2 regions of the Lysinibacillus sp. NPDC056185 genome follow, and region 1 is predicted to be linked to the other one. Evidence: predicted binding sites of a transcription regulator. Region 1 holds the regulator's gene; the other holds the start of a gene.
The links. Region 1 encodes CtsR, which represses protease genes until heat stress. Its sites were predicted from a motif close to ATGGTCAATAAAGGTCAAACA; they were not measured.
Positions count from the first base shown of each region.

Region 2: a site for CtsR is predicted at 4,626-4,646, ahead of ACMZ42_RS21695 (ATP-dependent Clp protease ATP-binding subunit). Genes of this name have one in related genera too.

Region 1 covers NZ_JBLLLQ010000015.1:59,119-67,329, forward strand. Annotated here, with positions in the region: gene ACMZ42_RS15270 (protoglobin domain-containing protein) at 1-306, opposite strand, end outside; gene ACMZ42_RS15275 (hypothetical protein) at 603-812, shown strand; gene corA (magnesium/cobalt transporter CorA) at 942-1,901, opposite strand; gene ACMZ42_RS15285 (class I SAM-dependent methyltransferase) at 1,951-2,637, opposite strand; gene ACMZ42_RS15290 (DUF4870 domain-containing protein) at 2,759-3,064, shown strand; gene ACMZ42_RS15295 (CtsR family transcriptional regulator) at 3,268-3,738, shown strand; gene ACMZ42_RS15300 (UvrB/UvrC motif-containing protein) at 3,753-4,301, shown strand; gene ACMZ42_RS15305 (protein arginine kinase) at 4,298-5,407, shown strand; gene ACMZ42_RS15310 (ATP-dependent Clp protease ATP-binding subunit) at 5,397-7,841, shown strand; gene radA (DNA repair protein RadA) at 7,984-8,211, shown strand, end outside.
Region 2 covers NZ_JBLLLQ010000029.1:19,452-27,662, forward strand. Annotated here, with positions in the region: gene ACMZ42_RS21670 (DegV family protein) at 1-243, opposite strand, end outside; gene ACMZ42_RS21675 (Cof-type HAD-IIB family hydrolase) at 864-1,673, opposite strand; gene ACMZ42_RS21680 (prolyl oligopeptidase family serine peptidase) at 1,794-2,558, shown strand; gene ACMZ42_RS21685 (metal-sulfur cluster assembly factor) at 2,612-2,920, shown strand; gene ACMZ42_RS21690 (Crp/Fnr family transcriptional regulator) at 3,754-4,440, opposite strand; gene ACMZ42_RS21695 (ATP-dependent Clp protease ATP-binding subunit) at 4,710-6,836, shown strand; gene ACMZ42_RS21700 (YjzD family protein) at 6,885-7,079, opposite strand; gene ACMZ42_RS21705 (beta-ketoacyl-ACP synthase III) at 8,157-8,211, shown strand, end outside.

The DNA.
Region 1 (8,211 bases):
ACTCAAGTGCTTATGTAAAGTAACTTTTAAACGATCGATTTGTGACGTTCTGTTTATAATATCTAACAAATCTTGGCTCAAACTAATGGCTGCATAAAATTGATCCACCATTTCAGGAACTAAATCCTTAGCTAAAGGCTGTAGTTGTTTAATGATGGCTAAATCCTCAATTGTTAAATCTAAAAGCTGCAACTGTTTTAGAAGTCTTGGATGATTTGATACATCCAATTGTACATTGTGCTTATAATTTTCAGGTGCTAATGTAATTGAGTAGCTAGAATCGTTCTTTTTTGTAAACCAACTCATTGTCGTTTGCTCCATTCTTTATAAATGCATAGTAAGTATATAAAAAATCGAATTGCGTAGTCTGTTAATTTTTCGAAATATATGGTATTTAGTCTATTCTACTATTTTTTGTAGTAAATTTGGTTAAAATTTTACTTTATTTCTTTATTTTTTTATAGGTATTATAGATGACTGTCGATTAAAAGACATGAAATAGACTATTAAAAAGGTAATAGGTAAATTGAATTTGAAATAGGAAACCTGTAAAATACGAACTGTTTAGGTTGAACGTAACAATAGTTTTGGGGAGGTATTACATGGAAAAGAAACGTTTCAAATTTGTTATTCCGGTTATGGTAATTGTAGCAATTGGATCGGTTTACATGTTACGAAACTACTATGCTGAAGTACCAGACTTAGATCAACTATTAATTACTGTCTGTGCAACATTAGTATCTGGGGTACTCGCTTACTTTTTATTTCCACAGCAAGGCGAAGATAAAATTGATGATCGTGGTCCTTACTGACAGTAAAAAGGCACCTTAGAAAAATCTCTAAGGTGCCTTTAGCTTGTCGACAAAAGAATAGCTGGCTGATTGCTTGGCTTCGATCTGTGATGTTGGTCCCAAAGGAGTTATTAGCAATAAACTATCATTTTAAGATTTAAATAAACCGAACCATCCTTTAAGTTTAAAGACTCCCAACATAAATAAAACGATAAGAATCATAATTCCGAGTACAATAAAGTAGCTAAATTTCCCGTGTAGCTCTGGCATATAGTCAAAATTCATTCCATAAACACCAGCAATAAATGTCAGAGGAATAAAGATTGTTGAAACAATTGTTAGGGTCATCATGATGCCATTCATGCGACTAGAGCTCATCGCCATATAACTATCACGCATATCCGCCGTGAGCTCACGATTGGATTCGATCATTTCGGTGAGTTTAAGTAGATGATCGTAAATATCTCCGAAATAAGCTCGCTCTGATTTCTTTAGTGAAAATCGGTAAGAGTTAAGGATACGATATAATAGATCGCGCATTGGTAAAATGGTGCGTCGTAGATCCAGCAAATCACTACGGAATTCAAACACAACTTTCATAGCATTGGGGTTACTTTGATAAGTAAGCTCATCTTCTAGTGCATTTAAATGATCCTCAATCTTATAGACAAGCGGGAAATAGCTATCAACGATTTTATCGATTACCTGGTATGTTAAATATACTGTGCCGCGTTCCCAATTCTTTGGCTGTTTTTCTAACATCATTTGTACTCGATCTATTTCCGGAGCTCCGTTTTTATGAAATGTGACAATAAATTTATTAGAAACAAAAATGTTTACTTCCTCAGCTGTTAATTCTTCGTTAACTCTTTGGATAACAAAGAAATGAAAATCATCATAAAAATCGAGCTTTGGCCGCTGTAAACGCATTAAACAATCTTCTATAGCGAGTGGATGAAAGTGGAAAAATGTATCTAACAGTAGTTCTTCCTCATCGGTCGGACAATTAAAATCGACCCAGTACCATTCAAATTCGTTTTTGTATATATCTTCAAGCGGAAAATCCTTTATAAGCTTTTGATCTTTTGTAATTCCAATTGTGCGTATCACAGCATTCACCTCAATCCTGTTCATTCTATCCTAACAGGTGTATATATCTTCAAAAGAAACTTTCTTTATAACATATCCAACCACCAAATAAAGTCGTAGCAAAGAACCTAGATGGTTTTGTAAAGCCTGCCTGCTGTAATAGTGATAAAATGTCCTCTTCACGCATAAATGAAAGAGAACGTATGGATTTCTCCATTTCCGCTACGTCTGATGGTGATAGCTTTGTATGTTGTAGCCAATAAGCACGCCATAGATCAAATTGTAGCTCAGTTTCTATGGAACCAGGTTGCCCGTATTTTGAGACGAGGACAAATGGAGCACCGGGCTTTAAATTATTCGCTATTTCTTTTAATGTTGCAAGCTTCTCTTGATCATCTTGTATGAAATGAAGCACTAATAAACAGCTTGCTGCATCAAACTTCTCTGTAGGTAGCTGAGTGTCCAGTATAGTTCCTTGATATAAAGAAATATTATTAGGTAGAGATTTTAAACGTTCACTAGCTATTTGCAGCATCGATTCTGACGGATCTAAGCCAACAAATGACCAATGAGGTCTTTTCTCAGCGAGCTGTAAAATTTCATTGCCGCTTCCGGAGCCAACTACTAAAAATTCAGCTTTTTCATGTAACGCAGATTGGTAAAAGGTTTGTGTCAAACGTAGCATTGCATCATAGCTTGGGAGCGTGCGACGAATACCTTTTTCGTATTCGTTTGCAAGTTTGTTATTAAATTCCATCGGGTATCACATGCCTTTCAAAAAAATTTTTAAAATCCAATTTATATTTGAAACTATTTAAGGGATAGGTCCGTAAATAGTAGTACATAAAATAAAAAATCAAATGGAAGGGTTGATATAAATGGAAACTAAATGGTCTAAGGTAATCATACACGCAAGTGCGTTTTTTGCGCCATGGTTAGTACCAATTATATTTTTCTTAATTGGCTCGGATGAAGAGGTAAAGAGTCTCTCTGTGCAAGCTTTATTGTTCCAAGTTGTGATGATAGTGTTACTTACAATTTCGGGTATTTTCAGCGTCCTACTCATTGGGATACCGTTCTTGATTGTATTTGGTATTATGTATTTTATTGCGCCAATTATTGGTATTGTGAAGGCTTTATCTGATGAGCCTTGGCGTTATCCAATTGTTGGTCGATGGGTATAATTTTTATAGACGCAAGTATATGCTAGTTGCATATGCTTGCGTTTTTTCTATTGCTGAAACGGGTATCTTATAACTAAGGACAGGGCACTTTAATTTTTCTATGTGCGAATTAATTGCAATTATTTTCAAGCGTTTTGTATAATATACTCAAAGAAAGTCAAAGATAGTCAAAGTCAGTGGAGTAAGCGAGGTGTATTCCTAAAATGCGTAATATATCAGACATCATAGAAGGCTACTTAAAGCAAGTACTTGAATTAGGTGGAGAAGGGCATATTGAAATAAAACGTAGTGAAATCGCAGATAAATTTCAATGCGTGCCCTCACAAATAAATTATGTAATCAATACAAGATTTACTGCCGAACGAGGTTACCTTGTTGAAAGCAAACGTGGTGGTGGTGGATACATTCGAATTTTACGTGTCCGCGCGAATTCACAAATTGATTTAATCGATGATGTCCTCAGGCAAATAGAAGGTGGGGCATCGCAAATAATGGCAGAAGATTTAGTGTATCGACTAATTGATGAGCAGGTAATTTCAAAGCGAGAAGCGAAAATAATGTTAGCAGCAGTTGATCGCTCAACTATCGATTTGCAACTCCCGTTACGGGATAACATTCGAGCAAAAATTTTACGAGCGATGCTAACAACGATTAAATATGAACAGCAAAAATAAAAGAGGTGATGGAAATGATATGCGAACATTGCAAGCAGCGTAATGCGACAGTTACCGTAACACAAGTTCAAAGTGGCCAAAAAGTGGAGCATCATTATTGTGACGTCTGCGCCTCGCAGTTCCATCCATTTCATGCTGAATTTAAGCAAGAGCCAGTATCTATTCAACAGCTATTATCTAATTGGTTTGGCTCCCCTACATGGCAGCAACAACAAGTGGGTGAAAAACAGCAGGCACCACCACAACCGCAAACTTGCCCACAATGTGGATTTACCTATAAACAATTTTTAAAAGAAGGTAAATTTGGATGCCCTAGCTGCTATGACACCTTTAGCGAGCATTTGCCGAAGCTCTTTAACCGTATTCAGGCTGGCCCTCAACATATAGGGAAAATGCCCGGTGCTCGAAACAATGTTCATGTCATCAAAAAGCAAATTGAAGATATTCGTAAACGTATGAAAATTGCTGTAGTTGAAGAACAATTTGAAGAGGCAGCAAAGCTTCGTGATGAAGCGAAGGAACTTGAGAAGCAGCTACAATTTGAAGGTGGTGATGTGTCGTGATGATTGAGTCGTTTTTAGAGCGTGCTACACCAATATGGATGAGTGTAGAGGACGATTATTCAGATATTGTCATAAGTACACGCATCCGCCTTGCGCGAAATTTAGATGGTTATCGTTTTCCATTAGCCTTTACAGAGGATGAAGCATTACAGGTGGAACAGGCAGTTACACATGCAATTAAGGATAGTACAGAACTTCGAGAAAATTATTCATATTTTGCTATTAAAGACTTAACGTCTTTACAGCGTCAAATACTTGTGGAAAAGCACTTGATTAGTCCTCAGCTTGCAAAAAAAGAGCGAGTTGGCTCCATGCTCTTATCTGATGACGAATCAACTAGCATTATGGTGAACGAAGAAGACCATTTACGCATTCAATGTATGACAGCGAGTTTTCAACTTCAAAAGGCATACGAGCAAGCTAATAAAATTGATCGTACCCTAGAGAAAGCTTTGCCTTACGCATTTCGAGATACATTTGGTTATTTAACAAGTTGTCCAACAAATATTGGTACTGGTTTACGAGCATCTGTCATGATGCACCTGCCGGCCCTTACACTTACGGGTCAGATGAATCAAATCATTAATGCAATGACACGATTAGGAATGACCGTAAGAGGAATATATGGGGAGGGTAGCGAAAATATAGGGAATGTTTACCAAGTGTCAAATCAGATTACACTAGGAAAAACAGAGGATGATATTTTAGCCGATATCCAAAGTGTCGCTGAAAAAATAATTCAAAAAGAAAGGCATGCAAGAGGTAAGTTAATGGAAAAAGCAGAGCTTGCCTTAGAAGACCGTGTATACCGTGCTTTAGGGACATTAACTCATGCTCGAATTTTAACGAGTGAGGAAGCTGCTACCTGTTTATCTAATGTTCGTTTAGGGGTAGATTTACAGTTAATTGAAGGTATTAAAGCGACTAAATTAAACGAATGTGTAGTTAGTATGCAACCTGGATTTTTACAGAATTACGCAGGTGACGTTTTGCCACCTACTGAGCGAGATCGCGTACGAGCGGAAATGCTTCGTGAGGCACTATCTCGAGAAAATATGAGTAAGCCTATTATTCGGGGAAAAGGAGAGGATTCATTTGATGTTTAATCGTTTTACACAACGCGCGCAAAAAGTATTACAGCTTGCACAAGAAGAGGCAATTCATTGGAAACACGAATCAATTGGAACAGAGCATATTCTATTAGGCCTTATCCGTGAAGGTGGCGGTATTGCTGCAAAAGCATTAGAAGCCATTGATATTAGTCCTCAAATGATTGAAGCAGGTATTGAAGAGCTTGTAGGGAAAGGTAAAGAGGATGTTGGTCCGATTGTCCACTACACACCTCGAGCTAAAAAGGTAATAGAACTATCTGTTGATGAATCACGTAAATTAGGTCATTCCTATATCGGCACAGAGCATTTACTATTAGCGCTTATTCGTGAAGGTGAAGGTATAGCGGCCCGTGTATTAAATAATGCTGGTGTCGGATTGAATAAGGCTCGTCAGCAAGTGCTATTGTTATTAGGCAATAACGATAATGCTCAATCTGGTCAACAAGCTGCACAGGCTGCCAATACGCCAACATTAGATAGCCTTGCGCGTGATTTAACGCAAATTGCTCGTGAAGGCACTTTAGATCCAGTCATTGGTCGAAGCAAAGAAATTACACGTGTTATTGAGGTTCTGTCACGTCGTACAAAAAATAACCCTGTATTAATTGGGGAGCCAGGTGTTGGTAAAACAGCTATTGCTGAAGGCTTAGCACAGCAAATCATTAATAATGAAGTGCCAGAAATTCTCCGTGATAAACGTGTTATGACACTTGATATGGGGACAGTTGTTGCTGGAACAAAATATCGTGGTGAATTCGAGGATCGCTTGAAAAAAGTAATGGATGAAATTCGCCAAGCAGGAAATGTTATTTTATTCATCGATGAATTGCATACATTAATCGGTGCAGGTGGTGCGGAAGGTGCCATTGATGCGTCGAATATTTTAAAACCATCTTTAGCCCGTGGCGAGCTTCAATGTATTGGTGCAACAACTTTAGATGAGTATCGCAAATATATTGAGAAGGATGCGGCATTAGAGCGCCGTTTCCAACCAATTCAAGTTGATGAGCCAACTGTAGAAGAAGCGATTCAAATTATTCAAGGTTTACGTGATCGTTATGAAGCACATCACCGTGTGAAAATCACAGATGAAGCAATTGAAGCGGCAGCAAAAATGAGTGATCGATATATTTCTGATCGTTTCTTACCAGATAAGGCGATTGACTTAATCGATGAAGCGGGTTCTAAAGTACGCTTACGTTCATTCGCAGTGCCACCAAACTTAAAGGCACTTGAAGATAAGCTTGAAAATGTGCGCTCTGAAAAGAATGCTGCTGTCTCAGGTCAAGAATTTGAAAAAGCAGCGTCATTAAGAGATACAGAGCAAAAGCTAAAAGATGAAATTGAAACTACGAGAAAAAATTGGAAGGAAGAACAGGGTAAAGCCGAGTCAAAAGTTACAGTAGATGATGTAGCAGCGGTAGTATCTATGTGGACTGGAATTCCAGTTTCAAAAATTGCTTCAGAAGAATCTTCTAAGTTATTACAACTTGAAGAAGAGTTACACAAACGAGTTGTAGGTCAAGGAGAAGCGGTAGAGGCAATTTCTCGCGCAATACGTCGTGCAAGAGCTGGTTTGAAAGATCCGAAACGACCAATTGGCTCATTTATTTTCTTAGGCCCTACAGGGGTTGGTAAAACAGAGCTTGCTAGAGCACTAGCTGAGGTTATGTTTGGTGATGAGGACGCAATGATTCGCGTTGATATGTCTGAGTACATGGAAAAACATTCGACTTCACGTTTAGTTGGTTCACCTCCAGGCTATGTAGGCTTTGATGATGGCGGTCAACTAACAGAAAAGGTTCGTCGTAAACCGTATTCAGTAGTATTACTAGATGAAATTGAGAAGGCTCATCCAGATGTTTTCAATATCTTACTTCAAGTACTTGAAGATGGCCGTTTAACAGATTCTAAAGGTCGAGTAGTAGATTTCCGCAATACAGTTGTTATTATGACATCAAACGTTGGTGCAGATGCTTTAAAATATCGTAAAAACCTTGGTTTCAATGTAGGTAGTACTGATACGAAGTATAAAGATATGAAGGGTACAATGCTTGAGGAATTGAAAAAAGCATTCCGTCCAGAGTTCTTAAACCGTATCGACGAAATGATTGTCTTCCACTCACTAGAAAAAGAACATTTAAAAGAAATCGTAGCAATGATGGCGAATGCTTTAACAAAACGTCTGAAAGAGCAAGACATTTCGTTAGAGTTAACGGATTCGGCACTCGAGAAAATTGCTGAGGAAGGCTACGATCCTCAATACGGTGCTCGTCCACTACGTCGTTCATTGCAAAAACAAGTAGAAGACCGATTATCGGAAGAACTGCTGAAAGGCAATGTAGAGAAGGGCAACCAAGTTATCATTGATTACGTAAATGATGAGTTTGTTGTGAAGAAAAAAGAGGAAGTTTCTACTTCTAAATAATCTTCATCTGTGGGGGGCTTCTCCATCTCCCCTCTGCCCATTAAATGTTTATTTAAAAAGGACAGCGAGGCTTTAAGTGCCAAGCTGTCTTTTTTTATGTACAATAATAAATATAAGAACAAATATTCGAGGTGGATGCAATTTGGCAAAGAAAAAAACAAAATTTGTATGCTCAAGCTGTGGCTATGAATCTGCAAAATGGATGGGAAGATGTCCAGGGTGTGGGGAATGGAATAAGATGGTTGAAGAGGTGGAGGTCGTCGCGAAAGGGCCACGTGGGGCATTCCAACATTCTGCTACGGTTACCCAAAAGGCTCTCCCTATTATGCAGATTGAAGCTGCTGAGGAATCACGAGTTGCAACAGAAATG
Region 2 (8,211 bases), on a different contig from region 1:
GATCCCTTCCTCTGCATTCTTTGCTAGATTTTCGAAATGGTTGAGAAAAATCTCTGGTGATACTTGGGATGTTTTTGGGCGAGCTCCTTGACGAATAGCATCGTAAATTTCTTTGGAATCAATTGAAATGACATCATCATATTCATTATTGTTCAATTGCACTCGTAGTGGAAGAAGTTCAACATTGTTTTCTTCATAGTAAAACTTTGGTAAATCACATCCACTATCAGTAAAAATTTTCATCATTTGTCCCCCTAATTTAATATTCTATATGAGAAGTTTTCAAATACCTATACTACATAACAGGTGAACAAGTGTCGAGCTTTCACTTTCCACTTTATGTTTCTCTAAACTATTTCTAATGAAATATTATATAGATATATTATCATATCGAGTTTCAGTATAATTGCAACCCAGGATTTTTAACTTTATTCAATAAGTACCTATCGAATAAAGAGTACTTCTGAATAAAGTTAAAATGAAAAAATGACTCATTACCATAACGTGGTTGATTTCCGTTCCGACTGGGCGCTTTGTCGCTGACGCTACGCTTTCGCGCAGATAAAACATTTGTCGCTGACGCTTCGCTTTCGCACAGAGCAAAGCTTCCTGGGGGCGTCCGATGAGCCGCTTGGGCCAACAGATGTTTTTTGCACGAAAGCGTAGTGCTAACGTAGCGGTAGTAGCACCGATGTTGGTCACGAAGGCGTTATCATAGGACGTGATGGTTTTAGCCTTCGTTCCTCTGTTGCTAATCCCCAAGGAGTCGCCCAGTCTCCACTCCAATCAACTTGGTATACGCTTCAACAGGTGTCATCCACAATTTTTGGTGATGATCCAGAAAATGGGGTATCACTACTTAACTAGGATAATTTCAAGCGATCGATGAGTATTTTAGCAATGCCATCGTCATTATTGGTTGTGGTAATTTCATTAGCAATATTTTTTAAAGTAGGAATGCCATTGCCCATTGCTACACCGATGCCGGCGTAATCGATCATTTCTAAATCGTTATCTTCATCACCGAATGCAATAATACGCTCGCGTGGAATACCTAAATCTTTTGCTACATGAGCGATTCCCACTGCTTTATTTAAGCCACGGCGAACAATCTCAATAATATGAAGTGGAGCACCCCAGCGACGATGTTCAATGACCTCTGCATGAACAGCCTGTAAATGATCACGGATAATCGTGGAATTTACTTCATTCGCTTGAATCAGTAAACTAGTTGGGTTATCAAGTAAATGGGTATAGAGGTCTCCAAGAGTAATTTTTGGATTCCCCATATTAAAAATGTTTAATATCCGTTCATTCTCTGTATGCACATAAATATCGTCCTTAACTTCTGCAATGATATTTTCGTATTGATAGCTATTGATGGAATCAACGACATCATGCACTACGCCTAAATCAATAGGAGTATGCTTAGTCTGCCAAGCAGCATTTTTCGGGTGGTGGACGTAAGCACCATTAAAATTCACGATGGGCGTTGTAAGGCCAAGTTCGTGATAGTATATATCACTCGCACGATAAGGACGACCTGTAGCAATCATCACTTGATGACCTTGTTCCTTTGCCTGCAATAATGTTTTTTTAGTTTTGGCTGAAATTTGTTGTTGGTCCGTTAATAACGTACCATCTAAGTCTAAAACGATTAAATGCGGTTTCATAGCTCATTGCCCCTTTCCTATAATTTGAATAGTATCTCTTTGTAAACCATACGTCAAAATTTTGTCACATAGAGAAAAGTTTGCTAACATAAAGATAGACAAAAGTTGGGAGTGACAAAGATGATTGTTGAAAAAGAATTGTGGGGAGATATTCCTTTATTACATATACATACAGAAAATATGAATGAAAAAACCCCAGTAGTTATTTTTTTACATGGTTTTATGAGCGCAAAAGAACATAACTTACATTATGCATACCAATTAGTAGGCAGCGGGGTGCGTGTCCTATTACCAGATGCAAAATTACATGGCGACCGTAGTGAAGGCCTATCTGAGATGAAAATGAGCTTACATTTTTGGGATATTGTTTTAAATTCTATTCATGAAGTTGAACAATTATATAATGAATTAAAGAATAAAAAATTATTAGTGGATGATAAAATTGGCGTTGCTGGTACATCGATGGGTGGAATTGTAACATCAGGCTGTTTAAAGCGTTATGACTGGATTAAAACAGCAGCAGTATGCATGGGTGCACCAGGGTTTCTTAAATTAGCGGAGTATCAATTACAGCAATTCGCTAAAAGCGGTGTGAATTGGCCAATGTCAGAAGAAGAAGTACAACAAACGAATGAACTTCTTGCTAAATATGATGTCAGCCTAACACCAGAAAAATTCGCAGGACGACCTGTGTTATTTTGGCATGGGGAATTAGATAAAACCGTTCCTTTTAATGAAACGTATAATTTTTATTTAACTTTACGCAATTATTATGAAACAAATCCAGAAGACTTAAAGTTCTTAGCTAATAAAAGAGCGGGCCATGCTGTGTCACGAGATGGTATGTTAGCAGCAACTGAATGGCTTGCACAGCATTTGGCATAATAAGATGCATCTGCTATGATTAAGTTAACACTGTGACGGAAGGAGAAATACAGATGGATCAAGATATGAAAGACAGCATGTTCGGTGCATTAGAAAATGTAATTGACCCTGAGCTTGGTATTGATATCGTCAACTTAGGTTTAGTATATGATGTAGAGTTAGATGAAGAAGGTGTAGCAACCGTTACAATGACGCTAACGTCTATGGGCTGCCCAATGGGACCTGTTATTGTTGATCAAGTGAACACAGCTTTAGGTGAGCTTCCAGAGGTAAAAAGTACAAATGTCAATATTGTATGGAATCCACCTTGGTCAAAAGACAAAATGTCACGCTATGCAAAAATGGCATTAGGAGTACGCTAAGTCCACTTAATGCATGATAAAAAATCCCCGCTTGCAACAGTAAGCGGGGATTTTTGCTGTCGAAAAACTATTGTGTCAATGTAATTAAGGTGTCCTAGATAATATAATAAAGTATGGTTCTTCGGCAAAGGGGTTGATTTCCGTTTCGGCTGGGCGCTTTCCTGGGGGCGTCCGATGAGCCGCTTCACTCGCGTTGCTCGCTCCAGGGTCTCATCTGTGACGCTGTTCCCCAAGGAGTCGCCCAACCTCCACTCCAATCAACTATTTCTCTTAAGTATGTTTCTTCTGGCATGTTCCTTTAATTTATAGCGATAAAACGAAACTTCAGCAATGTTTTTATGTGCGAAAGCGGAGCGTCAGCAAGATCAGGTGTACAATAGCATTACTGTTATAAGATTCTTCTGTTTGATTATGATGAGTTGCCATAGCGTTCACTTTTGAAATATATAAAATTTATAAAAGTTCTACGCTATCGCTGATTGGAGTGGAAGGCTACTCGACTCCCGTGGGAAAGCGAGACAGGCGAGACCCTGCACGGAGCGGATGTTTTCTGTGCGAAAGCGTAGCGACAGCAACAACAACAGCGGAGGAAGCGGCTCGACGCTCGTCCACAGGAAGCTCTGCTCTGCGCGAAAGCGAAGCGTCAGCGACAAAGCGAGTAGCCTGGAACGGAAATCAACTCTATGTTATTATTGATGAATTTTTATCGGAACAATTTTAGCTTTTATCGGAATATTATCCGTTTTTATCAACTATGCTTTGCTTAAGAGAATGCTTTAATGCCACAAAAACCCCGCTTACAACTCATAAGCGGGGTTTTTGCGTGTAACGATTTAATCGATACGACATATTTGTAACGGACAATTCTCACAGGCGATTTCATCCTTTAAAAATTGTAAATCGTGAATGGTAATATAACCTTTTTCGAAGGATATGATATTTTGCTTCTTTAAGTCATTAAGCATGCGATTAATCATTTCTCGACTCGTCGCACATAAATTAGCGATTTCTGTATTTGTTAATGGGAGATCAATATAAATAGTGTCATTTTCTAAAGGCTTACCATAAGTATTTGAAAGGCGGATAAGTGTTGAAAATAAAGCGCCCTTTTTACCATTTAAAACTAAATCGCGCAAACGACTTTGATGTTTTAAATTTTCTGTTTGCAACCACTTCATATATTCCACCATTAAATTAGGTTGTTCCACTAGTAAAAGTTCCAATGATTCACGGCTTAGTACATATAAACTAGAGGGTTCTAAAACTTTAGCAGTCATAGAATTATACGTAAGGTTACAAAATAATGAGCTTTCTCCAATAATACTATCTGGACCACAAATACGAATGGTTAATTCTTTCCCATTCTCTGTTTCCTGACTAATCGAGATTGCTCCTGTTTTTATATAATAAATTTCTTTCGCACGTTCGCCCTCTAAAAAAATTTTACTATCCTTATTCACTTTAATAAAAACACCGTGTTTTTGAAAAAGATCGTGAAATTTTTCTTGTATATTATCCATAATAGTCATATCTTCAACACATCTCTTTCTTTTTACGTAAAAATTGTTTAATTATTACAAAATAAGGTGAACAATTTACTAAATCTAAGAAATATACTTTTATTATAACGTAATTTTCCAGTTATAAGTGAAGAAATTTTAGGACTATTTCTTTGCTATGATTTGTCGTGTGTTGTAAAATAAAGTTAGTCAAAAAAGGTCAAACATTTTTAATGAAACAGAATGGCGAACGGGATTCCGCTTAACATTATTGAAAAGGAGTGCTAAATATGCAATTTCAACAAACAAATGACAAAAAACCATTAGAACAATTTGGACGTAATTTAATTGAAGAAGTAAAAAACGGTAAAATGGACCCGGTAATCGGCCGTGATGAAGAAATTCGGAATGTTATTCGGATTTTAACACGTAAAACGAAAAATAATCCTGTCTTAATAGGTGAGCCTGGGGTTGGTAAAACAGCTATTGTAGAAGGATTAGCCCAACGTATCGTAAAGGGCGATGTGCCTGAGGGGTTAAAGGATTGCATACTGTATGAGTTAGATATGAGTGCCTTAATAGCAGGTGCTAGTTATCGAGGACAATTTGAAGAGCGCTTAAAGGGTGTTTTAAAAGAGGTAAAAGACTCAGAGGGGCGCATTATTTTATTTATAGATGAAATTCATACGATTGTTGGCGCTGGTAAAACGGAAGGTGCGATGGACGCTGGGAATATGCTAAAGCCAATGCTTGCACGAGGTGAGCTACATTGTATCGGAGCTACAACATTAGATGAATACCGTATGTATATTGAAAAAGATCCTGCTTTAGAGCGTCGTTTCCAACAAGTGCTTGTACGTGAGCCATCTATTGAAGATACAGTTTCCATTTTACGAGGCTTGAAAGAGCGCTTTGAGTTACATCATGCAGTACGCATTCATGACCGTGCGATTGTAGCGGCAGCAGAGCTTTCAAATCGCTATATTACAGAGCGTTTCCTGCCAGATAAGGCCATCGATTTAATCGATGAAGCATGTGCGATGATTCGCACAGAAATTGATTCCATGCCACAGGAATTGGATGCAGTAAAACGCCGTATTATGCAACTTGAAATTGAGGAACAAGCACTACGTAAAGAAAAGGACGAGGCAAGCAAAAAGCGACTAGAGCAACTCAGTGATGAATTAACAAAGCTGAAAGAATCTTCTGAGGGTATGCTTAAACAATGGGAAACCGAAAAAGAAGCGTTACAAGGCATTCAGAAAAAACGTGAAAAACTTGATAAATACCGTCGTGACTTAGATGAAGCAGAAAGTAAATATGATTTGAATAAAGCAGCCGAACTACGTCATGGCAAAATTCCTACACTTGAAAAGGACATTCAAGAGATGGAAAAACAATTAGAGAATGGTACGGAATCACGTATTTTACGTGAAGAGGTAACAGCTGATGAAATCGCATCTATCGTCTCACGCTGGACAGGGATACCAGTGACGAAATTAGTAGAAGGTGAGCGTGAAAAATTATTGCGCTTAAAAGATACATTGCATGAGCGTGTAGTCGGACAAGATAATGCTGTACAACTTGTTACAGAAGCGGTATGGCGTGCTCGAGCTGGTATTAAAGACCCGCATCGACCAATTGGTAGCTTTTTATTCCTAGGGCCAACAGGTGTTGGTAAAACAGAGCTTGCGAAGGCACTAGCGGCACAGCTGTTTGATTCTGAGGATCATTTTATTCGCATTGATATGAGTGAATATATGGAGAAGCATAGTGTATCACGTCTTGTAGGGGCACCTCCAGGCTATATTGGTTATGAAGAAGGTGGACAATTAACAGAAGCTGTTCGCCGAAATCCATATTCAGTAGTATTATTAGATGAAATTGAAAAAGCTCACCCTGATGTTGCAAATATTTTACTGCAAATTTTAGATGATGGACGCATTACGGATAGCCAAGGTCGTATGGTCAACTTTACGAACACAGTGGTTATTTTAACTTCTAACATTGGCTCAAACTATTTAATGGAAGCAAAAGAAGAAGATGTAGCAGTTGAGGATTTAGTGATGGCTGCACTTCGTCAACACTTTAAACCAGAGCTGTTAAATCGAATGGATGATATCATTATGTTCCATGCACTATCGGATGAGCACTTCACAGCGATTGCTTGGAAATATGTCGAACAGCTTATCAAACGAGTTGCAGAGCAAGAAATTACTTTACAAGTAGAACAAAATGTAATTGACTGGGTTGTAGAACAAGGAGCAGATGCTCAGTTTGGCGCTAGACCACTAAAACGCTTCGTGCAACGTTATATTGAAACTGCGGTTGCAAAAGAATTGCTTCGTGGTGAAGTATTACCAGGAGAAACATTGCACATTAGAATGCATGATGGCCAATGCATCGTTGAAAAATAACAAAAAAACCTGTTCCGCATTGAGCGAAACAGGTTTTTTCTAGTTGAATTAATGATTGTCTGCAGCTTCTGGAGTTGACTCGTTTGGAATAACTGCACCGATGATGAAAACAAGAATTGTAAATACAACTGATGTGACAACAGCAGTTTGGAAATCAAAATCTGCACCAAGTACAGCGCTTACTACGTAGTTTACCATTGAAACTAGTAGGAATGACCATATGAATGTTACGATATATTGCATTAATTTCACCTCAACCGAACTTTTTTATATCATTATCATATCATAACATAAATCGAAAAAAAAAGAACCTTTTCTGTGAAACATGGCGAATTTGTAACAACGATAATCATCAATTGAGAACATTTTAGATGGCAAAATATTCGATTGGTTCATATCTATTTTCGATTTCCTGCTGTTTCCGGAAGTGTATCTTTTCTTAGCTTCTACATTAATGTGGAAACATGATTTTTTTCATTATTGTTGGCAGGTATGAAATTTTAGAGCAAAAAGGCTAATGTTGTAGTTCTAAGTTATCTCATACCGAGGTGGCTTATTTGGGTCATCTGTGATGCGTTGGTCATTATTAATTTGAAACTTTTCTACGTACCATTCGTATTATAACTAGGACAATTCTAATTTTATAGAACTGAATAAAGGGAGAAATGAATTTTTTGAACCATTGAATGAAACAATTACTTTTTGTGATTTACTTGATTACCATTGCGGATGCGTATTACTCAACGTTGTTTATTGAATCAAAAACACCACCGCAACACCAGACGATTAAAGCGTCAGCCATTACGTTGGCACAACTACGGTAGCAAACCTAACAAAAAGAAACGTACAACACGTCGTTTGAAACCTTCTGTGTTGCAACCCATCAAGCGATTTCTTCAGAGCACTAAGTGTTCCAAAGAAAACGTGATCCTTAACGACCTATTAGAGAATAGTTTGGACGTACGCAGATTCATGCGAGAGCCACCTTTCATCTTTTTACGATATCGACTTTTACGATGTTGATAATAGCAATTGTTAGACTAAAGCTGCAGATCTATTTGCAGCTTTTTTCATTAACCACCATTATTAAATTTTTCAGCCTCACTTATCCTCAAAAATACGCTTTTTCCTGCATCAGTTCTAAAAGTTGTAGATGACATTTGTTAAATCGTATGGCATGTATATAAGTTGATTGGAGACCATTGATACTACTAGTTTTAAGACGTTAAATTTAATTCATCTTGCACCTATCCTTCATTATGAGTTATAATTATGACCAGTTACTAATAATTGATAGTAAGAAAGCAGAGGGGTTGCTAAATGAACGCTGGTATTATAGGAATTGGCAAATACGTTCCGGAGAAGGTCGTTACAA